Regions from separate parts of the Dendrosporobacter sp. 1207_IL3150 genome, predicted to be linked through region 2. Evidence: riboswitches for the same ligand, from Rfam matches in the RefSeq annotation. Region 2 holds a riboswitch; each other region holds the start of a gene.
What was found. Region 2 has a riboswitch for cobalamin ahead of cobT (nicotinate-nucleotide--dimethylbenzimidazole phosphoribosyltransferase). Riboswitches for the same ligand answer to the same signal wherever they lie in the genome.
Positions count from the first base shown of each region.

Region 1: it holds a riboswitch for cobalamin, as region 2 does, so the genes downstream of both, V6C17_RS06090 (sirohydrochlorin cobaltochelatase) here and cobT (nicotinate-nucleotide--dimethylbenzimidazole phosphoribosyltransferase) in region 2, are expected to answer to the same signal.
Region 3: it holds a riboswitch for cobalamin, as region 2 does, so the genes downstream of both, V6C17_RS07215 (nicotinate-nucleotide--dimethylbenzimidazole phosphoribosyltransferase) here and cobT (nicotinate-nucleotide--dimethylbenzimidazole phosphoribosyltransferase) in region 2, are expected to answer to the same signal.
Region 4: it holds a riboswitch for cobalamin, as region 2 does, so the genes downstream of both, V6C17_RS06005 (sirohydrochlorin cobaltochelatase) here and cobT (nicotinate-nucleotide--dimethylbenzimidazole phosphoribosyltransferase) in region 2, are expected to answer to the same signal.

Region 1 is NZ_JBAIYU010000010.1:551,891-559,557, reverse strand. It holds gene V6C17_RS06110 (ABC transporter permease) at 1-287, shown strand, start outside; gene V6C17_RS06105 (ABC transporter ATP-binding protein) at 303-1,229, shown strand; gene V6C17_RS06100 (ABC transporter ATP-binding protein) at 1,242-1,868, shown strand; gene V6C17_RS06095 (DUF6262 family protein) at 1,858-2,226, shown strand; cobalamin riboswitch at 2,296-2,480, shown strand; gene V6C17_RS06090 (sirohydrochlorin cobaltochelatase) at 2,647-3,483, shown strand; cobalamin riboswitch at 3,500-3,681, shown strand; gene V6C17_RS06085 (TonB-dependent receptor plug domain-containing protein) at 3,883-5,778, shown strand; gene V6C17_RS06080 (TIM barrel protein) at 5,820-6,788, shown strand; gene V6C17_RS06075 (ABC transporter substrate-binding protein) at 6,790-7,667, shown strand, end outside.
Region 2 is NZ_JBAIYU010000026.1:30,045-37,711, forward strand. It holds gene V6C17_RS13040 (glycosyltransferase family 2 protein) at 1-27, shown strand, start outside; gene V6C17_RS13045 (hypothetical protein) at 40-1,164, shown strand; gene eutJ (ethanolamine utilization protein EutJ) at 1,236-2,051, opposite strand; gene cobT (nicotinate-nucleotide--dimethylbenzimidazole phosphoribosyltransferase) at 2,526-3,617, opposite strand; gene cobT (nicotinate-nucleotide--dimethylbenzimidazole phosphoribosyltransferase) at 3,647-4,705, opposite strand; cobalamin riboswitch at 4,874-5,054, opposite strand; gene V6C17_RS13065 (hypothetical protein) at 5,730-6,281, shown strand; gene V6C17_RS13070 (hypothetical protein) at 6,851-7,204, shown strand; gene V6C17_RS13075 (YdcF family protein) at 7,593-7,667, opposite strand, start outside.
Region 3 is NZ_JBAIYU010000010.1:776,766-784,432, forward strand. It holds gene V6C17_RS07200 (BMC domain-containing protein) at 1-110, opposite strand, end outside; gene V6C17_RS07205 (response regulator) at 366-1,988, opposite strand; gene V6C17_RS07210 (sensor histidine kinase) at 2,015-3,235, opposite strand; gene V6C17_RS07215 (nicotinate-nucleotide--dimethylbenzimidazole phosphoribosyltransferase) at 3,396-4,427, opposite strand; cobalamin riboswitch at 4,693-4,888, opposite strand; gene cobS (adenosylcobinamide-GDP ribazoletransferase) at 5,014-5,766, opposite strand; gene V6C17_RS07225 (hypothetical protein) at 6,035-6,424, opposite strand; gene V6C17_RS07230 (DUF134 domain-containing protein) at 6,671-7,162, opposite strand; gene V6C17_RS07235 (bifunctional glycogen debranching protein GlgX/4-alpha-glucanotransferase) at 7,328-7,667, opposite strand, start outside.
Region 4 is NZ_JBAIYU010000010.1:531,644-539,310, reverse strand. It holds gene bchH (magnesium chelatase subunit H) at 1-1,064, shown strand, start outside; gene V6C17_RS06025 (metal-dependent transcriptional regulator) at 1,225-1,662, shown strand; gene V6C17_RS06020 (nucleoside recognition domain-containing protein) at 1,707-3,110, opposite strand; gene V6C17_RS06015 (FeoB small GTPase domain-containing protein) at 3,107-3,880, opposite strand; gene V6C17_RS06010 (FeoA family protein) at 3,896-4,147, opposite strand; cobalamin riboswitch at 4,446-4,628, shown strand; gene V6C17_RS06005 (sirohydrochlorin cobaltochelatase) at 5,054-5,986, shown strand; gene cobI (precorrin-2 C(20)-methyltransferase) at 6,397-7,095, shown strand; gene V6C17_RS05995 (ABC transporter substrate-binding protein) at 7,126-7,667, shown strand, end outside.

The DNA of each region.
Region 1 (7,667 bases), on a different contig from region 2:
CAAAACATATGATTCCGCATATATTTCCACAGTTTCTGGTTGGGTTAGTGCTGCTTTTTCCCCATGCCATTTTGCATGAAGCGGCCCTTACTTTTTTAGGTTTCGGCTTGCCGCCGGAGCAGCCCGGCATTGGCATTATTTTATCTGAAAGCATGAAGTATTTAGCTCTGGGGATGTGGTGGCTGGCGCTTTTCCCGGGAGTAGTTTTGCTTGCCACTGTTATGCTTTTTGATTTGGTAGGGCAAAGTTTGCGTAAAATTATCGATCCCCGTAGTGCCCATGACTAAGGAGTGTTAACCTGCATGGATAAAAAATATATTTTGAAGATAAAAAATCTGTCCGTTTCTTTTACTAAGTATGAGCAAGGCTTGAGGCAGACTGAGTTAGATGTCATTCGTAATTTAAATGTTTCAGTGCGTGAGGGAGAGCTTGTGGCTGTGGTAGGCTCCAGCGGTTCAGGCAAAAGTCTTTTAGCCCATGCAATGTTGGGGATATTGCCGCATAACTGCAGTGCTAAAGGCAATATTTTGTTCGAAGATGAGCTATTATGTCCAGAGCGTATAAAAAAGCTTAGAGGTAAGAAGATTGTTTTGGTTCCGCAAAGTGTTACTTACCTCGACCCTTTAGAAAAGGTCGGCAAGCAAGTGCGAAGAGAACGTAGCGATGCAAGTGTTCGAATAAAACAAGAAGAACTTTTTGATTATTACAAACTACCACAAAATACTGCCGACCTTTATCCCTTTGAGCTATCTGGGGGAATGGCGCGCAGGGTTCTTCTTACCACCGCAATGATGGAGAGTCCGCGCTTAATTATTGCTGATGAACCTACGCCTGGGCTTCATTTAGATGCAGCTAAAAAGGCCATGCGTCATTTTCGTGAGTTTGCCGACCAAGGTAATGGTGTGCTACTCATCACGCATGATATTGAATTAGCACTAGAAGTAGCTGATCGTATTGCTGTTTTTTATGCGGGAACCACGGTAGAGGAAGCTCCAGTAGCAGACTTTCAATCAGTCAATACACTTAGGCATCCTTACACCAAAGCACTTTGGCGAGCTTTACCGCAAAATGGCTTTCATCCCTTCCCAGGCAATCAGACATACGTTAAAGATATGCCAAGTGGCTGTGCATTTGGGCCCCGTTGCCCCCAGCTAACGCCAGAATGTAAAGGGGATATCAAAGAGAAGACGATACGTTTTGGAACGGTTCGCTGTATTCATGCAGTGTGAGGAGCGATTGAAGTGATCTTAGAGGCAAAAGGAATTTCTTTTGGTTATAAAAAAGGTTTAAATATATTTGAAAACTTCGACATAAAAATGCACAGTCATGAACGAGTCGGTATTGCAGCACCCAGTGGCTTTGGCAAGACAACGCTGTGCCAAATTTTATCAGGTTATATAAAACCTGCAAGTGGGCAGGTATTGTTAGATGGAGAAGACATTTACAGTATAAAAGGATATTGCCCTGTTCAAATGATATATCAGCATCCAAAAAAATCGGTTAATCCAAGGCTGCGCATGCAAGATGTAATTGCCGAAGGTGATGGAATCGAAGACCGGATTATCGAGGGATTGGGTATAGAGCGTGATTGGTTTAATCGTTTTCCCAGTGAATTATCCGGTGGTGAGCTGCAACGTTTTTGTATTGCTAGAGCGCTAGGCAAGCGGACAAAGTTTCTTATTGCTGATGAAATAAGTACAATGCTCGATCTTATTACCCAAAGCCAAATATGGAATTTCTTGCTTCAAGAAGTAGCAGAAAGAAAAATCGGCCTGATTGTTATAACCCATAGTACTCCTTTGATGGAGCGACTGGCTACGCGGCAAGTTATATTAAACTCCCAGAGCGTTAAAGATAATGCTGAGTGATAGAACTGAAAAGCTGAAGCGTCTCCATCAAACTAGACGCGAGAGAACGTATCAACTTGTTAACGATGCAATCCAATATTTGATTTGCTCTGGCCAGCCAGTAAATTTTAACAGTGTAGCCTTGACTGCTTGTGTTGCCAAGAAGACACTTTATAATCATCCCGATTTACGTGCTAGAATTGAGGAATTGCGTGAACAGGAATTTTCGAAGCAATTTTGTATTGCTGAAGACTTAAATAACGAGAATAAAGACAAAATTATTAGTGTGCTAATTAAAAAGATTACAAAACTGGAAGCTGACAATAAGCATTTACGCGAACAGTTAAAGTTAACAGGTACAGCGTCTAGGAACATATGATTGAATTAAAATATCCCTTTTTTGATTGACAAACGGATAATCGCATGTAATACTACACATAAGTGAAAAATTTCATATATTTGTATAGGTGCCCTAAGGGGCTTAATAGGGAAGACCGGTGTAATACCGGCGCGGTCCCGCCACTGTAATGGGAGAGTAAAGCCAAGAATATGCCACTGAGATAAATAATCTTGGGAAGGTTTGGCCAAGCGATGATCCAGAGCCAGGAGAACTGCCTATATATAAGTCACCGTTTTACCCACGAGCGATGGGGAGGGGATTTGCGCAGCGTTTCTGCTATTGTGCTTATTTCGTCCCGGTGTATTTTTATACTCCGGGATTTTTATAAGGATATACTGCTATGCATGTCTCCCTTCTTAAGGTAGGGAGATTTCTTTGTTTAATAAAGGAGTTGGGAAAATGAAAAAGGCCATTTTAGTTGTTAGTTTTGGTACTACCTATACAGATGCATTGAAGCTAAATATTGAAAGTGTGGAAGATAAAATCAGGGAGGCCTTCCCAGAATATGAAGTGCGCAGAGCATTTACGTCCCGAATGGTTATCAGAAGATTGAGTGAGCGTGATGGTATTCAGATTGATACTGAACAACAAGCGTTGGCGAGGCTTCAATCTGAGGGTTATAAAGAGGTATTCATCCAGCCCCTTCACGTTGTCGCAGGGGAAGAATATGAGAAGATTAAAAGAATGGTTGTACAGTACGCTCATGTCAAGGACAAGCCATTTGACAGAATAGCTCTTGGACGTCCGTTGCTTTACTACATGGGGCAGGAAGATCACGCTGACGACTATTTAATTGCTATCAATGCCATTAAAAATCAGCTTCCGGCATTAAATGAGAAGGAAGCAGTTATCTTTATGGGGCATGGAGGAGTTCATCCGGCTAATGCGGCATATGCTGCTCTACAGATGAAATTCGCACAAGCCGGTCTGAATAATGTTTTTCTTTATACTGTTGAAGGGTTTCCGGAACTTGATACAGTCATTGAAAAACTCAAAAAGAACAAAGTACGAAAAGTAACGTTAATGCCCTTTATGCTGGTTGCAGGAGATCATGCATATAATGATATGGCTGGGGATGAGGACGATTCGGCAAAAGCCCAGTTGAATATGGCAGGCATCGAAGTAGATGTATATTTACATGGGTTAGGTGAAAATGCAGCTATTGGGGATATTTATGTACAGCATTTAAAGGAAGCCATGGAAAAACCGGCAGGACATTGCTGTCATAAGCACTAAGTAAGTTATTTACAATTAAATAAATGTTGGTATAGGTGCCCGCAAGGGCTTAATAGGGAAGTCCGGTGCAATGCCGGCGCGGTCCCGCCACTGTAATGGGAAGCGAACTCAAATGATGCCACTGAGACAAATGTCTTGGGAAGGCTTGAGCAAGCGATGATCCAGAGCCAGGAGAACTGCCTATATATCAATCACCGTTTGACCCGCGAGCGATGGGGAGGGGATTTGTACACTATTTGGTGTGCTTATTTCGTCCCGGCGTATTTATACGCCGGGATTTTTATAGGTAAACTTATTTGTATATCTCCCTCTCTATTGGAGGGAGATTTTTTGTTTGAGTACTGCTGCTGGGGTGAGGATGTTAATAATTATACAAATTTAAAATCAGGAGGAAGAAAAGTGACTATAAAGATAAGTTTGACTAAAAATATTATTTATACCTGTATTTTAGGCAGTACAATACTGTTGCAAAGCATGCCAACTACTTATGCTAACCAAGAGGGGGGAGAGCAGTTCTATCTGGATCAAGTGGTGGTAACAGCCAATCGGATATCAACAAAAGTTTCCGAGACAGCCGCCAACGTAGAAATTATCAGCCGTGAGCAGCTAGAAAAAGGAAACTATCGTAATCTAGGCGAGGTGCTGCAGCACTTACCAGGTATACATGTAAGAAGCTATGGAACACCTGGCAGCAATAGTGCCGCGTTTATCAATGGCAGTGAACAGATTATCGTGATGATTGATGGAAGGCGCATGAATTTACCTAATGGGATTGGCGGCTTTGGGATGTCAACCGCCAAATTATCCAGCTTTGTGGGAATAGAAAATATTGAGCGGATTGAAATAGTAAAAGGCGGTAAATCAGCTTTATACGGCGCCGATGCAGTTGGCGGTATAATTAACATCATTACCAAACAGGGAGAAAAGAATGAGACTACACTGAAAGTAGCAGGCGGCAATTGGGATAGCAGCAGTATCAGCTTGACTAATGAGGGGCGGCATGGTGATTCCGGCTGGTATTTTAGCACGGATATTAGAAACATCGGCAACTATAGTGATGGGAATAGTAAAACCGTAAACCATACAGGTTCTGATCAGGATGCCTATACCTTACGTTTAGATCAAAAAATAAATGATGGTGATTTGACTTTTTCGTATGAATACTTTAGGGATGAAAGCCAAGGCAATGCGATTGCCCAAAAATTTGATAAAACCCAGCAAAATAATTGGGATTTAGCATATAAAAATCGTAATGATGACGACAATGGCTATCAAGCTAGATATTATCAGAATACTAATAACCGTCGTTATGATGGTGCTGGCCATGATGTTACAGTGTCAGGTTTTAACTATCAGACAGATAATAAAGTTACTGATAAGCATTTGTTTACTGCCGGATTAGATTGGCGTCAAGATAAAATAAAAAGCACCGAGTATGGTAATAAGCAGACAGACTTGACAGGACTTTACGTTCAGGACAAATGGGACTTGAATAATAAAGTCGGGGTCGTTCTAGGCGTCCGTTATGACAACCATGACGTTTATGGTAATCAAACTACCCCTCAGGCTTCATTAAACTATAAGGTGAGCGATAAGACCTCCTATTATGTATCTTGGGGGGAGGTATTCAATGCCCCGCGTTTCGATGATTTATACTGGCCGCACTCAGTTGAAACCTGGGGTTCTACAACCTATACCTATGATGGAAATCCAAATCTTAAACCAGAAACAGGCTGGAGCAGTGATTTTGGGATTAAGCATAAGTTTGATAGCACTACTAGCGGCAAATTTACATACTTTTATCGTAAATTAGATGATGCTATTGCCTGGAAAGATATTAGTACAGTTCCCAATAATCAGCATTGGGTGCCATCCAACGTAGATAAGCGGAAAGCTGAAGGTATTGAACTGCAGCTAAGTAAAAACTTTAACCAGGCACTGCAAGGCTACGTCGGTTTCAGTTATCTAAATATCCAAAATAAGAGCGGGGACAGCGATTATAAAAAAGATGCAAAAGTACCGGATAAGACCTGGAATGTTGGCGTTCTATATTCACAGGATAAAATTAGTGCCGACATTAAGGGGACGGCGTTAATGAGGCGGGAAAATTACGATTATAACCAATTTATTGCGAAAAGTTATTGGCTGTGGGATTCAAACATCAATTATAAATTAGACAATAGTCGTACCGTATTTTTAACTGTCAATAATATCTTTGATGCTTACTATGACGGCGTTGCAGGATATCCTAACGGCGGGCGCAGCTTCCTGTTAGGCGTCAGGGCCGTGATATAGGTTCGGCCAGAGTTGATTAAATATATGAAAAGGAAATACACATGCTTCAACTTGTGAATTTATCCAATTATAGTTCCGATAGAGAACTTATAAGAGATAGTTCGCAGCTTTTACGGGCTTTTCTGAACTATCATCACCTAGACGGAGTCGAAATGATGATATGTGCGCCATGGGATGCACGAGTTCATAAAAAAGAATGGATACATGGCGTGCATCTTATGTTTTGGCCATGCTGGTTGGATTTTTGGCGGGGCGATAAGCAAGCACTGCTGCGCCAGTTTACCAATGAAGCTGACATAAAAGCTTATTATGGTACTCTAGACCCTTTGGAATGGCTGGAGACATTTCGCGAGAATATTCGCCGAGCTAAGGCGGCCGAAGCAAAATATATAGTTTTTCATGTTAGCCATGCCAAAACAGCTGAATTATTTAAATGGTCTTTTAGTGCAGATGACAATGAAGTTATCAACGCAGTTATAGAGGTTGTCAATGCTCTTGCGGAGGATATTCCACCAGGTATGGAATTGCTGTTTGAGAATTTATGGTGGCCGGGGCTTACATTGTTGGATAAGGCGGTGACAGCTAAACTGCTCGATAGTGTTAAGCATCGTAACGTTGGCATTATGCTGGACACTGGACATCTGATGAATACTAACCCTGCCCTTAAAACCGAAGCAGACGGTGTCGATTATATTATCAAGACGGTGGAAAACTTAGGAGTTTACTGTGAGTCTATAAAGGGAATACATCTGCATTGTTCGCTTTCCGGTGAATATTTAAAAAACAGTCAAGCACAGCAAGTGACTGGAGAAATTACAGTTGCTGATGTGATGGAGCACGTAATGAAAATTGATCAGCATTTACCTTTTAGAACAAGTGCTGTTAAGAGACTTGTAGACTATATAAAACCAAAGTATCTAGTACATGAGTTTATTAACGAAGATTTAACTGGCTGGTCGCAGAAAATTTTCACCCAACAGCAAGCGCTGGGATGTAACAAGGAGGGCTAAAGTGCGGCGGTTATTTTGGTTCTTAATAATTATGCTGCTGGTCATACTGCTAAGCGGCTGCAATAGAGGTCAATCAGGACTAACGCCAGGGCAGTGGGGTTATGAGTTTAAAGATTATCAAGGATATATAGTAAAGCTTCCCGGTCAGCCCCAGCGAATTGTTTCGCTGTCAATTGGTACTGATGAGATACTGGTTGATTTAGTACCAATAGAACGCATTGCCGCTTTGAGTGCTATCTCTGAAGATACGAACATATCCTGCATAACCGAGCAAGCCAAGCTTGTCGCTAATAAAGTCAGGGCCAATCCTGAGCAAATAATAGCACTGCAGCCTGATTTAGTCCTTATCCCAGATTGGCATTCCGGCGAACTTATCCAAATACTACGAGATGCTGGGGTTAATGTATATGTATATCATACTCCAACTAATATCGAGGAAGTTAAACAGTCAATTACCGAGTTAGCACGGGTGTTGGGCGCAGAGGCAAGGGGCACCACGGTTATTACTAAAATGGACAGAGAGCTAGCCGCTGTTACTGAAAGAGTTCATAGTATTCCTCATAACGAGCGCAAAACTGTAATTCGTTTTACCTTAATGGGCGGAACTGATGGCAAAGGCAGCTTGTTTGAGGATATGTGCAAACTAGCCGGGGTTAATAATGGTGCATCGCTGGCATGTTTAAATAGCCATGACATTCTATCTAAGGAACAAATTGTGCAGATTAATCCCGATGTATTTATTATGCCAACATGGGATTACAGCGGCAAAACAGATATGAAAAAATATTATGACGATATAAGAAATGATCCTGGTCTGCAGGCTGTAAAAGCTATACAAAATGACCGCTTAGTTGCGGCTGATGGCAAGTATCAGGACAG
Region 2 (7,667 bases):
CAAGAAAGTCCCAGCAAGTTTTCATAGTAGGTGCATTTAATGATTAAGTTCCCGGATCGAGCCGTATGGTTTTCATTTGCTATTCATACAATCCTTGTAAGTATATCTTATCTACTGTCCGTTAAATTGCCAGTAAACAACGTGCAGCTTCCCTTTATTAATGACGAACTGACCACGCTCACTCCTATCATGGATGCGCTTATTAGATGGGATGCCCACTGGTATACATTTATCGCCCAAAATGGCTACGATATGCGATCAATAGTTTTTTTTCCTTTGCTAATATACATGGTCAAAATCCCTACCTATCTTGGTTTCAGCTATGCCGCTTCAGGTTTAATTGTATGCAATTTATTTGCATTTTTAAGTTTTTGGATAATGCATACTACTCTAAAGCTTGACTTTAATGAACGAGAAGTAAACTTCGCCCTCATTTCATACGCTGTAATACCAACCTCATTTTTTCTAAACAGTATTTACACTGAGCCAATATTTCTCTTTTTTTCACTGCTCTGTGTATATTTTTCAAGAACAGAACAGTGGTGGTTTGCTGGGATATCTGGAGCGTTAGCGACACTAACTAGGAATATTGGAGTATGTTTGTTTTTACTTCTCATTTACGAATTTTATAGAAAAAATCCATATAACAGAAACTCGTTTTTTAAGATATTACCTCTATCTTTTCCGCCAATTGCCCTTATTTGTTTTTCTGCTTATAATTTTGTCTTAGTTGGAGATCCTCTTGCTTTTGTCCATTCTCAACAGGAGTGGGGCCGGCGCTTTGGGGTACCTTGGGAGAATTTTGTGCGAAATCTTCCTCATACATTTTCACCTGATCTTTACATCCAGCCTGGTGCCACTTTGGATACATTTATGGTAACTCTTTGTTTTATCGCTCTGTGCTATTTGACGATTTTTCAAAAGACAATATCCGTTCCCACATGTTATCTTATAATTGGCTGGCTATGGTTTTTAATACCACTGACTTCTACTGCACCTTGGCTCCCACTGTACAGTATGTCACGGTTTGCTCTAGTAATATTTCCTATATACATATTTATCGGCAAGCTTCCTAAAAGCCTATTTTATTTATTCATAACGATTAGTGCTGTAATCATGACTCTATGCACTGCGCTTTTTTTTAATTGGTTTTGGGTTGGATAGACGACGATATATAGCTAACCTAAAAACACTGCAGCTAATTTTAGCTGCAGTGTTTTTAGGTTCAAAATTCATCAGCCATACATTGCAATTCCTAGAGGTGTAACTAACAGCGGATGGGGTGGAACATTAACTTCCCTGCCAAATGCCTTGCCGAACTCGTCGCCAAAACCAGTTAAATATGCAGTCCCTCCTACAACATAAACTGGATATTCATCATATTCATCATGACCAGCTAACATATTCTTTACAATAGTAGCCATCTTCTCTATTACTGGTATGATAACCGGCATAATCCTTCTATGGTTTGCAGGTTCTTTTTTTAATTCTTCAGCTTGCTCAAATGTTATTTTGTAAGCTCCGGCAATAACAAGTGATACATGCGTACCACCTGTAGGTTCATCTGCAGTAAGTACCAATTCACCATTTTTAAGCACTGCAATCCCAGTAGTGCCACCGCCTATATCTACAACAATTCCATGCGATATATTCAAAGCTTTGGCAGCTGCCACCGGCTCGTCTATTTGACATACAGGTTCAAGACCCGCCCCCGCAATTACATGTCCACAGGCAAGAGCATTACGTCCTACAGTACCTGGCGGAATAGCAGTGGCACCCTTATCCAATTCAATACCCAATACCAGTTCAACTTCCTTTTTTAACTCTTCTACAATTGTCGTAGCACCGCTAAAATCTACGACTAGACCATCTTTGACAACTGAGGCCCATCTCATGCTTCCGGCTACCGGATTGCCATCAGCATCTGTCACAACTAATACAACATCAGCCGTTCCAAGGTCAACCCCAACCCTGTAGGGACCAGGCAATTTTTCTGCCACATTATTTTGAATTAGGTAATATAAGCGATTGATCTTTTCATATGCTTCCATTTTAATCCCCCCAGATACGATTCCGGCAAAAATTTTGAGTTTAAATAAATCTTCCCCTAACAAACTATATAATCCTGTTGTTCTAATCCTAATATAATAGCATCTTATTTTAAAATATTGCTCAAATAGGCTGTACCTATATTTATAAGAAATCATAATCCAGATAGACAAATTAAAAAGCTGCTCCCCCAAGGGCAGCAGCCTTCTCATAAGTAATAACAGAGCACTAACAGGTTATTGAACAATCATCTTCACAGAAGAAGCATAATAGGATGATAATTATAATAATTATCCAAACGCAATTATTATTTCGTCCACCAAAGCCGCCAAAGCCCATAATATCTTCCTCCTTAGTAAGTACTTTTCGGTAGGCTACTCTATACTATGCACTGCTAATTCATATTGACACTTGCAAATAAAAAACGACCAGCCGTATCTTTTCGATGCGGAGGTCGTATCATTCTTTAATATAAACTAATCTTTGACATCTTTACTTTGCCTAAGCGCTCCCGGGCCATCCTGAGCTACAGCTACTTCAGCTTCACCAAAAGTTTTCATGTCGTTTATCACGTGTAATGAGGCATTAATAAGAGACATTCCAAGAACAGCTCCAGTGCCTTCGCCTAGTCGCATATCCAATTTTAGATATGCAGGTACACCAATAACTTCTAAAACTTCGGCATGAGCAGGTTCTACTGAAAAATGCGAACCAACTAGGTAATCTTTTACTTGCGGCGCAATTTTAACCGCTATTAATGCTGCTGCGCTTGTTATTAAACCATCTAAAACAACTGCCGCACCGCTGGATGCCGCACCTAATATTACTCCAACCAAGCCAGCAATTTCAAATCCTCCAACTTTAGACAATACATCGATAGGATCATTCTTATCTGGTGAATTAACCTCAATTGCTCTTTTTAATACACTTACTTTTCTATCTAGTATTTCATCACTAATGCCGGTACCACGTCCAGTTAATTCTTCTAATGTCTTTTTACTATAACAAGCAACAATCGCCGTACTAGGGGTTGTATTAGCTATACCCATTTCACCTAGACCGATTACACGAGAGCCTTTAAAAGCCTCACCCTGGGCTATTTTTATACCTGTTTCAATTGCTTGCTGAGTCTGCTCGCGAGTCATCGCCGGCTCTTTTGCAATGTTCTTTGTGCCACAAGCTATTTTTTCTTGATGTATATTTGTAAGCTGTGATAAATCTGCCGCTACACCAATATCCACAAGAACAAGACGAGCACCAATATGTTCGGCGAAAACATTAATAGCAGCTCCGCCTTGGCAAAAATTCTGAACCATCTGGGCTGTTACTTCCTTAGGATAGGCACTAACTCCTTCATCGGCCACACCATGATCGCCGGCCATTAAAATTACGCTTTTTTCAAGCTTTTTTGGCCTTGGATTACCAGTAATGCCAGCCATTTGTCGAGCTATATGTTCAAACGAATGTAAACTTCCGAGCGGCTTAGTTAAATTATCAAGTCTTAATTGACACCTATCCATAGCAGCATTGTCTAATGGTTTAATTAAAGAAATTATATCTTCAAACATGCTCATGTCCCCCTCGTTTTGGCAGTGTACTATACCTGCTTCGAAACCCCTGCATTTTCAAAAGTTGCCATATTGTTTAGCATCTTAATTGAAACACTTAGCATGTCAACTACCATCGAAGCACCAATGGCTTCTCCTAAGCGAACTCCCATGTCTAAACATGCCTTCAAATTGAGTTTGTCCAATGCAATAACATGCGCTGGCTCACCCGAAAGATGTGAAGCAAATATGTAGTTTTTACTTAATGGGTGAATAGCATTAGCGATTAATGCGGCGGCAGTAGTATTTAGGCCATCTATAACTACAGCACATCTATTTGCCGCACAACCAAGAACTACCCCTGCCAATGCACCAATCTCAAAACCGCCGACCTTTGCTAACACGTCAATTCCGTCTGCTCTATCAGGCTCGTTCACTCTTAAGGCTTCACGGACAATATCGATCTTAATTTTCATCCTGCTGTCAGATATACCAGTTCCCCTGCCAGTAACTATTTCGGGAGCAAGTCCAGTAAACGCTGCAACAATAGCAGCACTTGATGTTGTGTTTCCTATTCCCATTTCGCCAAGACTGAAACATGTATATCCTTTCTGAACTCGGTCATTAACAATTTCGATGCCAGTTTCTATTGCCTGTATAGCCTGTTCACGTGTCATTGCTGGTCCTTGCGTAAAATCTTGGGTGCCATACGCAATCTTTCTGTGCCATAATTCTGGTACATGAGATAAATCTCCAGCAACCCCCATATCAACTACAACCATATCAGCACCACAGAAGTTAGCAAAAGCATTAGCACTTGCCCCCTTAGAAACAAGATAGTTGGCAGTCATGTGAATTGTTGTTTCTACTGGATAAGCACTAATACCATGCCTTGCTACGCCATGGTCCGCCGAAGTCACTACCATACAGCAGCGTGGAACTTGTGGCACGATCTCTCCCGACACCCCAGCATACTGCCTTACCATTTGTTCAAGTCTCCCTAAACTACCGATAGGTTTTGTAAGATTATCCAATCGATTTTGCACTTCTCTCATAACATCAGTATTTAACGGAGAAATTCTGGCTAATGTTTCTTTCAATAAACTCATAGTATCCCCCATTTTAGACTTATATCATTTAAAAATAAAGACGGCTTACTCAGTCTCAAAGGACGGCGCAAGCCAGTGTAAAAAATAAAACGACGACCTTTTTGAAAATAATACCAAAAAAGCCGACGAAAATACTCTTTGTGTATTACACCAACCTTTCCTCGAAGGTTTGTAATAACGGTGAAGGCAGGTCTCCTGGCTCCCAGTTCATCGACTATTACGCCTTCCTCTAATGAGTGGCATTGTAATGTCTTCCTGGTACAGTGGCGGGACCGCGCTATCAGCAAATTGCTTAGACTTCCCTATTATCCTCCAGCTGACTGGAGGCACCTTGACCGTATATTTTTTATTAAATTGTTGTCATTATAACAAATTTTTACCACTATCGTCAATTATAGACTTATCAATTATATATAAACTCATCTCTATCGAATCTATTAAAATTTAACAGTTATTAATTTATATGAGTACGGAGAAAATAATTATTGCGGAGAAGAGATGAAAAGGCTTGATTTATACGCAAAGCGCCAATAAGGGAATACGAAGCTATTAATATGCTCGGACTCCATTCGGATGCACTTGCGTATAGCTAAAGGCCAGTCATACTCTTAATCCTTTCAATACGACGGTCCTAGGGCCGTCGTTATTTTTTCATAAAATCATTATCATCAGTTTACCATCTAAGGATAAAAACTCAGTTCTGGAAAAAGTGCGGCAAATGATGTCTCATATACTAATTCAGGAAAAAAAACAAATTGAACTCGAGAATTGTGTCTATAAAGATGACTTGACTTACATACATACTTAAACCGACACCAATCGCAACGATTCTGTTTATAGTAAAGCTTGCCCCTCATACAAAAACCTCCCGTTAGTTTTACTATAAAGTATGCATTAACATAATAGGTTGTTCCTTTGTACTCGGTAAACTTATCAGGTATTAACTAATTATTTCTAGGTATTTTACTGCTGTAAAAAAAATAGTTATAGGAGTGATTAGTAAAAAACCTTGGAGGCGATGCCAATGATTATTTTTAGGAAAAAACATTTACTATTAATAGCACTCTTAGCTTTAGCTATCCCAATAGTTTTGATATCGGGTCGTGTTACAAATAAGATAATGATAAATAAAATAAATGTTTTACCGGCTCCTAAACTAGAATCACATGATTTAAAGAATGAAGATTTAAAGACATATACTAAAAGATTAATGTCATTAGAACGCGATATTGAACGACTTTATACTGAAGTAAGAATAGAAAAGCAATCTACAGAAGAGGTATATGATAAGTATCAGCAAATCAGAGTAAAATTACGGAAATTGCATGTGCATAATAGTGATACAGATAAATTTAGACTATGGCAAGAGCTTGCATATGCTAACTCAAACATCATAATGCTTGTTCAATCCTTAGACGCAACTAACCCAAACTCTAAAGAAAGTGAACAACTTGAAAAAAGAATATCATTTACACTAGAAGCATTTAAGTCCTCGGCTGACGATATTATTAACGATAGAATTGAAAAACAGCAGCTAAATACAGATATTCAGGCTATTTTCGAAATTGAAGATTAAGTTTTATTACCTCGATTTTAAAAACAGTACTTATTTATTTTATACATCTAAATAAAATACCACTGCAAGACTTTATCTTGCAGTGGTATTTTAAATTCAGTCGATAAGTAGATTAGCAATCTGTGACGTCGTCTCCGCAACAGAAGAAAAATAACAGGATAATAATGATTACGATAACGATACCACTATTACCGCGTCCTCCACATCCACCAAAACCGCCGAATCCCATTATAACTCCTCCTTGTAATTTGATTTTCTTGGGTGCACGGTATCCTATGATCAATGTAATAAATTTGCTACATACCAATACAAAAAAATTAATTTATATCGCTTTTTATCCATAATTTTAACATTACGTATTAGGCATAATGAGCTAGTTACGGCTAAAAAATACTACAACCAATGAATTATTATCGGATAAGTAAGCCTGAATTCCTTAACTACTGCATTATAGCTTTCGTAACTCCAGTATTACTGTCGCATTATACTCATAAACTGCTGATATGTTGGCTCGGAATGATAAACTTTCCGCATTGTCACAAAAATAATGTAGGATCGAAGGAGTTGCTATGTCTGCTTTTTTAATTAAATATATCATCGCCGTATTTACTCTTTGGGTAATATCATCCAACCATGATGAGCTCTACTATCCAAAAATATACCATTTTTTTATTACAAGCTTAATTATCGCCGTGACTGGAATATTAATGTCACGAATCCCGTTAGTTACACAAACGATTTGGATGAATACTACTTATTATGTGTTTGTAGCTGCACTTGCTATTTTTTTAATCTCATTCTTTTTGCCAAACAGCTACGTTACCTTGCATGGTGCCTTTTTCACCGCATCAATAGTTGGACTCCTAGAGTTAATCATTTATTTAGTAGTACGCCGTCATAGAAAACTAACAAACGGAGAATAGCGAAAAGAAAAAAACTCATAGACATAATAGAGTTGAGTTGCATATACTTTCCTTACTTGTTTTATCACCGTCAAATAGATCAATCTGAAAATTGCCATTTGCGGTAACTAATCCAGCTCCTCTAACACCTAAACTGCGGATTGGCTTATCCCATTTATAGCTAGCATTGAATAAGGCAGTTCCTATGAGTAAAGAGGAAATAACTGCCGCTTGATTTGGGTTATAATTCTATATCACAGTTGTGTTGCCGTTAAAAAAATATAAGAAATTAGGCATGTTAGAATCCCTTTAAAGATTCTAGCATGCCTTTTTTATGTCTTATATTCCCTATTAGCTGACTTTATGTTAAAGTTCGCAGTAAATTCATAAGAGAATTTGCTTATTTTATTTATGTTGTTTTAAAAAAAGTAGTACCACTTAAAGCTTTAATAATCGCAAAATATTCACGAATCGAATAATTCAG
Region 3 (7,667 bases), on a different contig from region 2:
AGCCCTAATTTTTCACACAGTTCTTTCTTAGGGTTGGCAATCAGATGGGCCAAAGTTACTTGTTTGCCAGGTACATATTCCTGTACTACTCTTGGCTTATCTGGAGTCATGCCATTACCTCGCAATCTTCAAAATGTTCTGTATTAATAAAATATGCTTGTTTTCCTTTTATACCTTGAGTAGATATTGCGTACTAGCTGTACTTATTTGCCTGCAAAAAATAGGGACTGCCCCCAATGGGCAGTCCCTATTTTTGCTATGGAAGTTTATTGCTGATTTATATTGCACCTGTGCTATTGAAAGCAAAAAAAGACTGTATAATTACAGTCCTTTAATATTATGCGTACGCACCAGGTCGCGGACTATTATTCTTTATGACTAATTTTACGCAGTTCATTACGATACTGATTAGGAGTCATGCCAACCTCCTGCCGGAATACACGACAGAAATAACTTGCATCATGATAACCCGACTCGGCGGCAACACGTACAATTGTATGTTCATGGCATTGCAGCATTGACTTTGCTTTATCCACTCTGGCTTTAGTTAGAAATTCAACAAAATTGCAGCCTTTCTCCTGTTTGAATAGCCGACTGAAATAAAATGGGCTTAAATGCACAGATTGTGCTACTTCTTCTAAAGATATGTTTTTATGGCAATTTTTCACTATATATTCGCTAGCCTTATTTACTACCCTTGTATTCATGCCTCCACGGTTTTCTAGCATATTATCAAGAAAACTATCCAAAGAGTCAAACATCCATCGATAAACCTGGTCTTTTGTGCCGCACTGGATTAAACGACTTATATGGTCAAAATTAAGCAATGTCAGCTGCTCTAAATTGGCGCCGCCCTCGATGGCAGATCTAGATAATACTATAAGAAGCTCCAGCACTGAAGCTTTTATTGTATCTATACTGCTGCATTTTGAGAATATCTCATCTAGGAGCTTAGCAAGCGATTCTTTCGCCTGCCTCCGATCACCGCAGCGAACTCGGTCAACCACAGTGCGTTCATTCTGAAATGGATAGCGAAATGGCTGCCCACTAAGATGAGGGATATCTTCGATATGAATAATCTGGTTATCTCCTAAATAGAAGCGTTGGCGCTGTGCACTTAATGCTTCTAAATATGATTTATGGAAATCTCTTGGATCGCTGTAATATCGGCCTATGCCAATGGTAACGCTTATGCCCATCGTACTAGAAACAGTTTTCCGAATGCTGTTTGCAATATTCAGCGCATCTGTTTTAACCAGGCTCGCCTCTTTTATATCACTGCCGATTATTATTATTATATTATCACTGCTAAACGGAGTCACCAGAGTACTCGGACCGGCTATCTCGGAAGCAATCTCATAAAGCTGTTGTTTTACCAATTGTTTTTTAAATTCTGGTTCACTTTGAGTCAACTGCTTAAAATTATCAACATCCAGCACCATAACAATTCCCGATTTTACTTCTAACCCTAGGAAAGCAGCACGCTCGTAAAAGTGTTCCAGCTCGGTTATACCGCCTGATATCAGGTCCTGTATAAAAGACATTTTTATATACGGCGCTGCTTCCTGCAAACTTTTGCGCATTTGCTTGTCTTCTTTAATGCGTTCTTTTGCTTGCTTTACATCCTCAGCAACAGCCTGAAGAGCTTTGATTAAATCTTCTGGACGCAACGGTTTAAGAAGATACTCAACAGCACCTAGCTTTAGTGCCTGCTTAGCATATTCAAACTCATCAAAAGCCGTTAGCATTATGATTTTTGCATCCGGCAAAATTGCTCTAATAGCTTTTGCCGCCTCTAAACCATTCATTTCCGGCATTCTTATATCTAAAAGCACAATATCTGGTTTTTGCTGTGATGCTTCGCGAATGGCGGTTGCTCCATCACCAGCTTCACCGATTATGTCAATGCAGGGACAATGCCTTGTTATGATATAACGCAAAGCTTGCCGTTCGAGTTGTTCATCATCTGCTATTAACAATGTAATCATATATTAACTTCTCCTTTGGCATTATACTAAGACTGGCAAAGCGGAAGCCTAATATAGATACTGGTTCCTTTACCCATTTCACTTTCCATCCTTAGACCATATTCGCTGCCAAAATGATGCTGAATTCGCTTGTGTACGTTAATAATTCCTAGGCCTGTTGTCTGCCCCTTTGTATGTTTCCTTTTTTCCGAACGGAAAATTGAATTTATTCGCTCTTGTGACAGCCCTATTCCAGTATCGCTGACAACCAGCATTAAGTAACCTTCATCGTTGCTTGCACTTATGTGGATTTCTCCCCCATCCTTTTTGGGCTCAAGTCCATGGATTATTGCATTTTCAACTATCGGCTGCAATGTCAGTGCCGGTATGTGTACATCCAAAACTTGAGAGTCTACATTAACTTTGGCATTTATTCTATCACCAAAGCGTGCCCTTTGGATTGTCAGATAGTCACTTATCGATTTAACTTCTTCCTCAAGGGTTCGCAGCTCTTCAATATCACGAAGATTATTACGAAGTAAATCGGACAGCGCATAAACGATCTCTTGTGTTCGGCTCGCACCTTCCAATAAAGCAAGTCTGGCAATTGTATTTAAGGTATTAAAGAGAAAGTGCGGATTAACCTGGGACTGCAAAGCCTTTAATTCTGTTGCCCTGAGCAGGTTTTCTAACTCGGCTTTAGCCCTAATTTCATCCATAAGCTGCTTCTGGACAATGTTAGCAACCCCAATTTCGACAATGTAGTTAGACATTATATAAATTAAATCTGCAGCAGCTTTAAGCCTGGCCCCCTGGATTATATCGACTTTATCAAATAGTTCACTAAGCTTATCATTATCCCGCTTAAGAGAAGCTGTCAGCTTATACATCTCACCTTTGGTATCATAGTCTTCCTGAGGTGAAACAACTTGACCGGCTAATAAGGCCCCAACATATTGATTCTGAACAATAATTGGTGCTGCTAAATCAGTTAAACCAGCATGGCAATGATATACATAGGGCCGCCGGCTTTGTAAAGCCTTTCTGCCCCCTCGGTCATCACAAGCCATACAGCGAGCAAGACCTTCAAAATCGGACCTAATATATTGACAAAATTCCGTAAAATTACTAGGTTTAGTAACAGGCATCCCTTCAACATCAACTATAACAGCAGCTAACCCTGTTGCTTCTGAGAACTTATCTTGTATCTCCTGCAATACCTGAGTATTTACAATTTCACCAAGAGTAAAGCGATTATAACCTTGCACAAAGGTTCCCCCTATGAATTAAAGTTCACCGAATTGTAGGAATTTTCTCATAGGGTATTATTTGGATTAAATATAAAATTTTTCCTGCAAATGACAAGATATTGTTATTTCAGAGCAATTAACTTTTACGAAACTCTCGAAACACTACCATCAATGCTAGCTATATGGCTACCTGCGGCTCACCTGCAACATTCAGGTCGAAATCTGACAACCTAGCCATGTTAAGAAGCGTATATGCAGTGGTTTTAAGAATAGATACCATTAATACAGCCCCTGTACCTTCGCCTAACGCCATATTACCGCGAATAATTACATCATCGGCTAGGATATTTCCTAGCAGCAGTGCATACGCCATACCAGGCTCTTTAGACATATGCGACGGTATAGCGTACTTTTCAATATCACTGTTAAGCTTCGCAGCACAAGCATAAGCCACTGCAGTTATAAAGCCGTCGATGACGAACGGAGTTTTACGCTGCGCACATTCAAGCATACCTGCACAAATCGCTACAATGTCAAAACCGCCTACACACCTTAAAATATCCTCGACTCCTTGCATCGCAGCTTTGTGACGTTCAACACCTTTACTTACAACTAAACGTTTTCGCTTGAGCAAATCATTGTTTGCCGGGCTAGCCCCATAACCAACTAAAAATTCTGGAAACATCCCTGTCAAAGCATGAAGTACCGCAGACGAGGTTGTGGTATTCCCGATTCCCATTTCACCGAACGACAGTAAATTGCAGCCCTGCTTGCTAACCAATTCTTCTACTATATCTTGCCCAGCCTTCCACGCTAAGTAAAATTCCTCGTTACTCATAGCTTCTTGCTTCATAAAGTTCTTACTTCCTAAAGCAACTTTCTTATCGATACCTACAGCAACGCTGTTATTAATGCCAACGTCAACAACAGTATATGGAATACCATTACTGCGACAGAAGCAGCTTATCGTCGCTCGCCCATCAACCATATTCTGTGCTTGCAAGTAGGTTATCACCGGCGGGTAAGCAACTACCCCCTCATCAACAACCCCATTATCAGCCGCAAAAATCACGTGATGCGGGCGTACTTCTGAATGCTTAGTTTCCCAAGCCAAAAGTATCTTCCGAAAATACTTTTCTAAGAGTCCAAGACTGTTCGGCGGTTTAGCCGCACCATCAATTAAGTCGTTCACTGCTGCTTCGTAATCCATAAAAATATCCCCCTCTATTTTAGTTTTTAATATTCTTATGTGTTAACCACAGAGTACGCAGAGGTCGCAGAGTGGACGCAAGTGTAGGTTATAAAATTCATGCGCGATAATATCTCGACCAATTCCTCCGATAACCCTCTGCGTACTCCGCGTACTCTGCGGTTCAAAAAATCATCCCCACAAAAATAAATACCTAGCCCAAAAAGGCTAGGTATTTAAAATTTAAAAACCCTATCCTTCTGGCATTACCCCTTGCGCGGAGGTAAAATGTCAGCCAAAACAGGCAGGTCTCCTGGCTTACGGATCTTGAGTCTCCTGCGCCTTCCCGGCAGCCCGGTGGCATATGCAGAAGACTTCCCCGATTACAGTGGCGCGACCGCGTCGTTTAAGGGCTATAGCCCTTCCGTACTTCCCTATTCTCCTCTTGGTTTAAAAGAGGCACCTGTTTGGTGGCAGTATATTAAGTTGTTTATTTTTCTATTTCTACCATATTATGTGATTTCCTATCAGTAAATGCGGGTTAGCAAGATGTTGAAGCGTAAAGTAAAAAAAATGCTATTTCTAGATCGACATACTAACTTTTTAATTAAAATACGAAGGCCATCAACACAGCAACCTCGGTAACTTCTATAATGGCGCCATATACATCTCCAGTCATGCCGCCTAATTTATTGGAGATATAGCGGGCAACTAAAGCAGCCCAGCTAATTGCTACTATCCCAGCAATTAGTGCAGTATTGCCTAGCGGAATTAATAGTGCTAACGTAAATATGCCAGCTATATAAATAGTAGTTTTATCTGAGTATTGGAAAAAAGTCTTCCCAAGACCATTGGCCCGAGCATATGGGAATTTAGTTATTGCCACAACACTAGCCATCCGACCTATAACCGGCATTACAAATAAGGCGGCAGGCAGCTTTCCTATTGGGATGTCTAAAATAAGCGAATACTTAAGTAATATCAGCAGGCTAAACCCAATCGCTCCAAAAGCTCCAATGCGGCTATCTTTCATTATCTCCAACATTCGTTCTCGCGAACGACCCGAAAAAACCCCGTCTATAGTATCCATAAAGCCATCGCAATGCAGGCCGCCTGTGATTACAATTTCGATTATAATCAAACTTGCCGCTAGTAAGTGCATTGGAAATACTTCAAACTTATATTGCTGTACTCCATAAGCCAAACCAGCCAAAAGAATGCCTATTATGCCGCCTACCAAAGGAAAGAACTTAACACTTCGTCCAAATGCCTCAGGCGACCAATCGGCGTGTTTACTAACATAAATTCGCGTCAAAAACTGAAAGCCGGTAATAAAATCGCCGCATAGCTTTTTAACCAACCATTACACCGCCTCGATCATTTTACTTATACTTTCACTAAATTAATTAGCTATCCTTCAGCGTAATAATCGATCGGCAATATAGTCCTGCAATTAGCTAAGAAAGTACATAGATTGAATGTGACGTAAGTGTTCTTGAATAAAGTGCACCTTATTATAAGCGCAAGTCAGCGCCAGCAGCGTTAATAAGGTACCGTCTCCCCTTCTCAGCTTCCTTAAGAAGATTAAAAACCCTTGCGAAATCTCTTCCGCAAAGGTTTTTAATCTTCTATTCCAAAAATTTTATGGTAGCATTAGGCAAAAACTTTTTGGCTGCTGCAAAAGTATCTGTAAAAAACTCTTCGTTTTCAATTGCCTGCTCAATATCTGACCGCTCAATTATAGCGTATGGCTTAAATTCACCTAACATCGGATGCTTTACTGCAGCGTCTAATATACCGACCTCTACACTTTCAATGCTTACTCCATTGGCAATGAGAGTGTATTCGCCTACTGTTTTTCCGTTCTCAGTAATTCTTAAACCGAATTTATTTTTGCGACCAGCCATTGCAGATTCAACTATTCCGATAATATATGGATGTTTTTCTTTTAAGTGCTCTAAAACCTTGCGGCGGAAAGAGACAAACTTTTCTTTTATCAATACATCAACTTCAGTCATTTTCCAGGCCTCCTTATTACATTAAGTCATCTTTTAGAGTACCCAAAATGGTTGTTAAGAATGTTACATCAGATTATTTTCTATTATCAAAAAAAGGTACAACAATAAAATATCGGTCTAACCTTCAAAATCTCAAGAAAGTCAGACCGATATTTCTTCATAATTACAGCTTGCTTTCATATCCGGCCGAAAAACCAGACGTGCAATTGCATAAGATTCCTATACCAATTAAAACAGTTTTAACTATTATTTGTGGTTACTGCAGCAGCCATGTCCATGTTCATGATCACCGTGCTGGTGCCCACCGCAAGCATGCTTAACCCCATTTTCTAACTTAACTTTCTTCATGCTGCCACAAGTCGGACAAGCAATTTCATAACCATGTTTGCCACCTAGTGTACATGGTTTCTCCTCCCACTGATGTGCACAGTCTACGCATTCAAAAATTCTGTTAGTCATTATATAATTACCTCCCTCAATATTTATTATCTGCCCTTCTAATAAAGCGAGTGCCACTTTCCTGCGAGCCGAGTTTAATACCCTTTGGAAAGTACTGCGTGAAAGCCCCATCTTCAGTGCACAATCACTTTGATCCAATTCGACGACATCCTTCAAGCGAAGCGACTCAAGCTCTTCCAAAAAAAGCTCAATACTCCCTGAATTCATTTCACCTTCAGGAATAAACCTGCGGCAATATGGAATTTCCTCAACTATCCCACAACAACGTTTTCGGGGCATTCGAAACTCTCCTTTATCAATTGGGCATATGCCCAATTAAATTATATCCTATAATTAGATAAAAATACAATGAAATTTAAGCTCTTTTTAAGTAGATTTTTTACAACTTATAATGTAACGCAAAAACAGGCAGCCCGTATGAAGAATGCTGCCTGTTTTTAGATGCTAGCGTTTGTAGCGCCCTGCTAACGATGCTAAATGAGCGGCAAGTTCTGGCGTAAGCCATTCCTTGCGGCAACGCCATTGCCAATTCCCCCCGACAGTCCCCGGTGTATTCATTCTAGCCTCACTGCCTAGGCACAGAACATCCTGCATTGGAATTATTACAGTATTTGCATTAGTGTTATAAGCAAATTCTATCATTCGCCAGCAAACATCTTCCGGATCAGCGTTTTCCATTTGTAGCATTTTATTAATACACTCAGCATATTCAGTTTCTTCGCCAACATTTAGCTTATACCAACCAAGAGTAGTGTTATTATCATGCGTCCCTGTATAAACTACA
Region 4 (7,667 bases), on a different contig from region 2:
CTGTAGTTTTGTGGGGACTGGAGACATCACGCACCCAAGGTGAAACGTTAGGACAAATTCTCCACTATCTTGGAGTTAGAACAATAAACAAGAAAAATCAGTTTGCTGCACGCTATGAAATTATTCCTCAGTCTGAACTGGGACGTCCCCGTATAGATGTTGTAGTCAATATGTGCGGCTTCTTTAGGGACATGTTTCCCATGCTGATAGACGACCTGCACGAGCTTTTCTGTCAAATCGCGGACTTAAATGAAGCTGATGAGGATAATTATTTAAAAGCAAACGCCGCTAAGGTTTTTAATAAGTTGTTAGCAGAAGGTTATGATGAAGAAACTGCAAAAGAATTATCGGCAGCGCGTCTTTTTGGACCAGCGGAAGCTGAGTACGGAACCAAAGTCTCCAAATTGATTGAGCTGAAAAACTGGACTGATGAAAACCTGCTGGCAGAAACCTATGTTAATAGTTTGCAGCATGTATACAGCAAATCCTTTCGTGGTAAAGCTGTTCAAGGGCTGCTAAATACTCATCTGGCAGGGGTAGATCTTGTTTCTCAGGTTCGCAGCAATCATGAATATGAGGTTACAGACCTCGACCACTATTATGAATATTTTGGTGGTTTGTCTAAATCAGTCGAAAGGGCCAAAGGAACAAAAGCTCAGGTTTATATAACTGATACGACCGGCGAAAAAATCCAAACTGAAACGGTTGATCGTTCAATTGATCGAGGAGTGCGGACCCGTTTGCTAAATCCCAAATGGATTGACGCCATGCTGGAGCATTCCTATCATGGGGGCCAGAATATAAATGATAGGTTTGAGAACATTCTTGGTTTGGCCGCAACTACAAATCAAGTCGATAATTGGATTTTTTCCGAATTACATCAAACCTATGTAACTGATCCTCAGATGTCTCAAAGGCTTACGGAAAATAACCGCTGGGCGTATTACAGCATGGTAGAACGACTGTTGGAATGCAGCAAGCGTGGCTACTGGCAAGCAAGTGAAAAAGAACTTGCTGAATTGCGCCGCCTTTATTTAGATCTTGAAGGGGAAATGGAAGAATAGCGGTAACGCATTTCGACGGGTTCGAGCAAAAAATGACTATATAAACCAGAAGAAACACTCAGCCAAAGAGAGTGTTCTTCTGGTTTATATTTTTATAATAAGTAGTCTTTTTTAGCCTTACAAGTCATAAAATATATTAGTTTTGAGTAGGAGGTGCCTTATGCTTTCACCAAGTTTAGAAGACTATCTAGAAGAGATTTATCGTTTATCGCTTACTGCAGGAACGGTAAGGGTAACTGATATAAGCCGCAAACTTCGCGTGTCTTCACCCTCTGTTACTAAGGCCCTTCGTAAATTAATCACATACGGTTATATCACTCATCAGAAATATGGCTTGATCAGTGTAACTGATAAAGGGAAGCAAAAGGGAAGCTTTCTTATTGAGCGTAATCAGACTGTGCAAGAATTCCTAATGCTGATTAGAGCTAATTGTGACATTTCTGCCGAAGCTGAATCAATTGAACATTATCTTTCTAATACTACAATTGATCAGTTTAAATATTTGGGGATGTTTATGCAGAATAATCCTGATATCTATAAACGTTACCTAGAGTTTATTGAATTACCAGAAGTTGAGCAATCTGATATTGATGAATGAATAGAGGGGCTGATATAGCTCCTCTATTTTATGCATTACAAATTTCAAGCAAGACCTAGCAGTCGCGCACTTTGGGCGACAAGGTAGCATACAGCAAAGCCGGCTGCAGTTGGGATGAGAAAAGTTAGGAAGGTCCACTTAGCGCTGCCAGATTCCTTGTAGGCCGATAACAACGCAGTGGTACAAGGCCAGTGCAACAGGCAAAACAGCATAGTGCATAGTGCTGTAAGCCAGGTCCAGCCGTGGTTGATAAAAATTTGGTGTAGTTCTTCTAAAGAATCTACCTCAATCATATAACCTGTTGACAGATAACTCATCAGCAGAATTGGAACAACTATTTCATTAGCTGGCAGGCCTAATATGAAGGCCAGCAGGATAAACCCATCCAAACCGATAGCGTATGCAACAGGCTGTAGGAAATTGGCAAGATGAACGATAACGCTTGCTTCGCCTATGTAGATATTAGCCAAAATCCAAGTTAGTGCCCCAGCGGGAGCTGCCATAATGATGGCTCGTTTGAGGACAAATATAGTCCGGTCAATTAGGGAACGATACAGCACAGCACCAAACTGTGGTTTGCGGTAAGGCGGCAGTTCTAGAACCATTGATGAGGCTTCACCTTTTAGAAGGGTATGCGATAACAGCCAGGAAACTGCAAAAGTTATTAAAACTCCAAGTACTACTAACCCTGTAATCATTAGGGCAACAATTGGTGTTGAGTATTCTTGTGCGAAGGTTCCGCCAACGAGGATAGCCGCTACAGCAATGAGCGTGGGAAAACGGCCGTTACAAGGGACGAAATTATTGGTCAGGATGGCAATTAACCGTTCGCGTGGTGAATCAATAATTCGGCATGATACAATGCCAGCAGCATTGCAGCCAAAACCCATGCACATAGTAAGTATCTGCTTACCGCACGCCTTGCATTTTTTAAAGACATGATCAAGATTAAAGGCTACTCGGGGTAGATAGCCTAAATCCTCTAATAAGGTAAACATGGGGAAGAAAATTGCCATTGGCGGCAGCATTACTGATATGACCCAAGCCAATCCGCGATATAGTCCTAGTACCAATACGCCATGCACCCAAGCGGGGGCATGAAGAGCTTCAAACCAACCAGTGAGAACATCTTGGAAACCGAACAGCGCAGTTGCAAGCATTTGTGAAAGTACGTTAGCTCCCTCAATAGTAATCCAAAGTATTGCTCCTAATAGAGCCAGCATAATTGGATAGCCAAAAATTCGCGAAGTAAGAATATCGTCGACTCGAGCATCCAGAGATTTTGCTGCCGGCGGCTTTGTTACAACTTTTTGCGCAATAGCTTCAGCATTGGCATAAATATCAGTAACAATTTTATCGCCTATAGTATTATTATTCTGAAGACGGATAGAATCCGCCTCCATGCAGACTTCAGCTAAAGTTGTCATGGGTCTAACAACGTTTTTCATACGGCAGCCTCCTTATGCGTCTGGAGGGGATTTAGTTCCAAGTGCAGTGAAATGCTTTCAATAAAGCCTTGATCGCCGTCTAATAATCTTAGGGTAACCCACCGCGGATCTAATTTATGATCAATAAGCCGCTGGATTTTTGGTAAAATTGTTTCAACTGCGGCTTCGACCTCAGGTGAATAGTCGATTCGTTTTGGACAGGGCTTAAGTTTACCATTAGCAAACTGGTACAGTACTGATAGGAGTTCATCTAGTCCTTCGCTATTTCGGGCAGCGGTTGCCACAACAGGCACACCTAGCTCTTTCTCCAGTGCTTTGATATTAACTCTAATGTTTTTCTTACGGGCTTCATCCATTAAATTAACACAGACAACTACATTCGGTGTAATCTCCATAATTTGCAATGCTAGATTTAGGTTACGTTCCAGGCAGGTAGCGTCAAGCACAACCAGAGTAACGTCCGGCCGGCCAAAGCAAATGAAGTCGCGAGCTACTTGTTCTTCAACAGTATGAGCCAAGATAGAATAAGTGCCAGGCAGATCAACTAGTAAGAACGATTGCTCCTGATAGGTAAAAGTACCCTGGGCGTTGTCAACAGTTTTACCAGGCCAGTTACCAGTATGCTGACGTAAGCCTGTTAAAGCGTTAAATACTGTGCTTTTCCCTACATTTGGATTGCCGGCAAGAGCAATGATCAGCTGATTTGCTGCAGAAGCGATACCGAAATGTTCGCGGAGAACCCGCTGCTGTGTTTCTGTGCTAAAGACCACAACTAAACCCTCCCACTAATTATTAGATGTAAATACTTTAATATTGCTTGCGTCATCGTGCCGCAGCGCAATAATCGAATCTCTAACCTTATAAGCAATAGGATCGCCTGAAGGGCTGCGGCGGATGCACTCTACAGTTGTGCCAGGAACCATACCCATATCAAGAATTCTTCTCCTGAGCAGTCCGTGTATCTCTATAGCTGCAACCCAGCAGCATTCTCCTGCGGCTAGTGATGACAAAGCAATAACCTCTGACTTGCTGTTCATGTTATAATCCTCCTATACATTACCTAATGTAAAAATTATTTTTGAAAAACAACATCTAAGTTAGCTCAGTACAACATGGTTAGCTTAAGGTAACAATTTAGGCTAAAAAAAATTAGCTTCGCCTATCTAAGTTAACTCTATACAACTTCATTAACTGAGGCTAACATTTTGCTTTTATGCTGTATGCTATGAAGTACTAAATATAAATGTTACACAAGGGCAACTATTTTCTAGCAGATATTGACTAGAGGGTGGTTAAGTGCTAACATTAACTTAATGACAACCGTCATTTTGATAATTAAATAATTTCGGTATAGGTGCCCGAAAGGGCTTAATAGGGAAGTTCGGTTAAATGCCGGCGCGGTCCCGCCACTGTAATGGGAGAGCAAACTCAAAATATGCCACTGAGACAAAAGTCTTGGGAAGGCTTGAGCGAGCGATGATCCAGAGCCAGGAGAACTGCCTATATGTCAATCACCGTTATACTCACGAGCGATGGGGAAGGGGATTTTGCACACATGTGTATCATCTTCCCAGCTATTTACAATAGCTGGGATTTCTATTGATATTCGATGGACAAAAACCTCCCATAAGGGAGGTTTTTTACATAATCAGGAGATGAATGATTTCCTGATTATGTAAGAATCGCTAAGGTTTATGGCAGATTTAAAAGATTGGCTATAAATCATGCCTTTCTTATACTCTATACGATTGATCGTACTGAGTTTTCATTGCTCAAATAATATGATGTGGTTGCGCCTGGGAACGCGACGCTGTCCTGTTAAGGGACATCCTTTTTACAACACTATTCATTTAGATAATTAATTTCGAGGAGGTTTTGGTTTCAGTCGTTGGCTAAGTTTTTAAAATTAAAATATAAGTAAATGGAAGGATGTTGAACAAGTGATGAAAAATTCAATGAAATTAAGTTTAAGTATTTTATTGATCTGCACTGTGTTGTTAGGAATAGGAGTATTTGGTGCACAAAAAGTAGAGGCAGCAGATTATAAAAAAGCTATTGTAGTAGTTAGCTTTGGTACAACTTTCGATGATTCTCGTGAGTTATGTATCGAAAGTGTGGAGAATAAAATCAAGGAAAATTTCCCGGAATATGACGTGCACCGTGCATTTACTTCCAAAATAGTAATGCAGAGATTAGCTGAACGAAAAATTCAAGTGGATAGTTTAGATCAAGTTTTAGCAAAACTGCAAAAAGAAGGATATAAAGAAGTTATTGTTCAAACAACTCATTTGACTCCTGGTGAAGAATATGAAAACAAGGTTGTTGCGGTAGTTCATAAATATGGCAAAGCTTTCAATAAGATAGCTATCGGACGTCCTCTTTTAACGTTTGATGGCCAGAATGGAACACCAAATGATTTCGCAATTGCGGCTGCCGCATTAAAAAAACAAATGCCTATGCTCCAGTTGAATGATCGCACAGTAGTGTTTATGGGGCACGGTTCACCTCATAAACATAATGTTGCATACGCTAAATTGCAAGAGCAGCTAGATTGTGCAGGTTTTAGTGCAACAGTTGGAGTAGTTGAAGAAAGTGATACCCCGAGCTTTGATGATGTAAAAACTCGACTAAAAGAACAGGGTGTCAAAAGAGTGCTTTTAATGCCGCTTATGCTTGTTGCAGGAGATCATGCAAACAATGATATGGCTGGTGATGAGGAAGATTCATGGAAAAGTCAGCTGATTGCTGAGGGTTACCAAGTCAGCACATATCTTCATGGCTTAGGTGAGAACAGTGCGATACAGGATATCTACGTACAGCACGTAAGAGATGCTATTTGGGGCTTATATAAAGCAAAGCACTCATCTGATAAATAAATCCTTAGACAAATACCTACAGCAGTCTCGAAATTTTTTTCGAGACTGCCTAGGGTTTTTTGTGTTTTTAATGGTATACTTAATTTTGGGTTTTTTATCCGATAACTAATCCGCTCTAATACGCTCCCTTGACTTGCAAGTGGGAGTAAATAGCGGCTAGGTTCCTGGATAAGTTCGGCTAAAATTCAGAATAAGACTCCTTCTGAATTAAGTCTTACTTTATCCTTGCAGCTTTTATAAATTGAACGACTAGGAATATGCCTTGCAGAAATTTACTATAAGGCATATTCCTAGCCGCGGTGGATAAATACCGCTTGCGGTTTTTCCAATTTCAATAAGACTTAATCTCAGCTAAAACTGTTGTGATTAAACAAAATTCGCATTAGCGTTGTTTATTATGGGAGGTAATTATGTCAGGTATTTTTTACGGTGTAGGTGTAGGGCCAGGAGATCCAGAGCTTCTAACATTAAAAGCGATTCAAATTATCAAACAAGCAGATGTCATTATAGCGCCAAAGACTGAAAAGAAAGAGGGAAGTGTAGCCCTGTCTATTGCCAGCCCTTATTTGAAGCCAGATGTCGAGATTATGACCCAGGTTTTCCCGATGGTTTCAGATACCGAGATTTTAACAGAAGCTTGGGAAAGCAATAAAAGCAGCATCCTTGAATTATTAGAAGAAGGCAAAAAAGTAGTTTTTTTAACACTAGGCGACCCAATGTTTTATAGTACCTATATCTATGTATTTAGGCTGCTGGAACACTCAGGATACCCAATTGAAACAATTCCTGGAGTTACTGCATTCTGTGCAATTGGCAGTAAGCTTGGCTATCCGCTTGTGGAAGGTAATAATATTTTGAGCATTATTCCTGCTACAATCGAAGAGGAAAAATTAGAGCAGGCTTTAAATATGTCTGATAACGTAGTATTAATGAAAGTTTATAAAAACTACAATGAAATAGTCGAAAAGCTTAACCGTCATAATCTTGCAGATAAGGCTGTAATGATCAGCCGCTGCGGTCTGCCAGACGAGGAAGTGGTTCGTGAGTTAAGCTGCACTGATGATAAAAAAATCAACTATTTATCAACAATTTTATCACGCCGGAGTTAACATTGCGGGAAGAAGTGAGGTGGCGGTGGGATGCAAGTTAAAAAGATAAAACAGCTGCTTGCAGTATGTCTGACACTCATAGTTGTAATTCTGACCGGCTGTGGGCGGACAGAAGCTCCGGCAGCAAAGAATGACCAAAAGTCATTTCTCACAGTAACCGATGATGCCGGGCGTACAGTATCACTAGAAAAAAAACCTGAAAGGATAGTTGTTTTATCAACGTCCTTTCTTGAACTTTTATATGCTGTCGACGGAAAGGCCGTTGGCCGTCCTAGCTCTAAAACTAGCGAGCTTCCGGCAGCTGCCCTAGACGCAGCCGAAGTAGGTTATGTGTATAATATTAACATTGAAAAGGTAGTTGCATTGCAGCCTGACTTAGTAATTGCTTTTCAGGGAATACACGATAAGCTGCTGCCTGTTCTAGAAAGCAATAAAGTACCGGTGATATTAGTTCGGATGAAAACCTATCAAGATATTAACGATAAAGTTAAACTTTTTGGCGTTATCGCTGGTACTGAAAGCAAAGGAAATCTAGCTTCGCAAGAGATTGACGCTAAGATAAACACCATTCT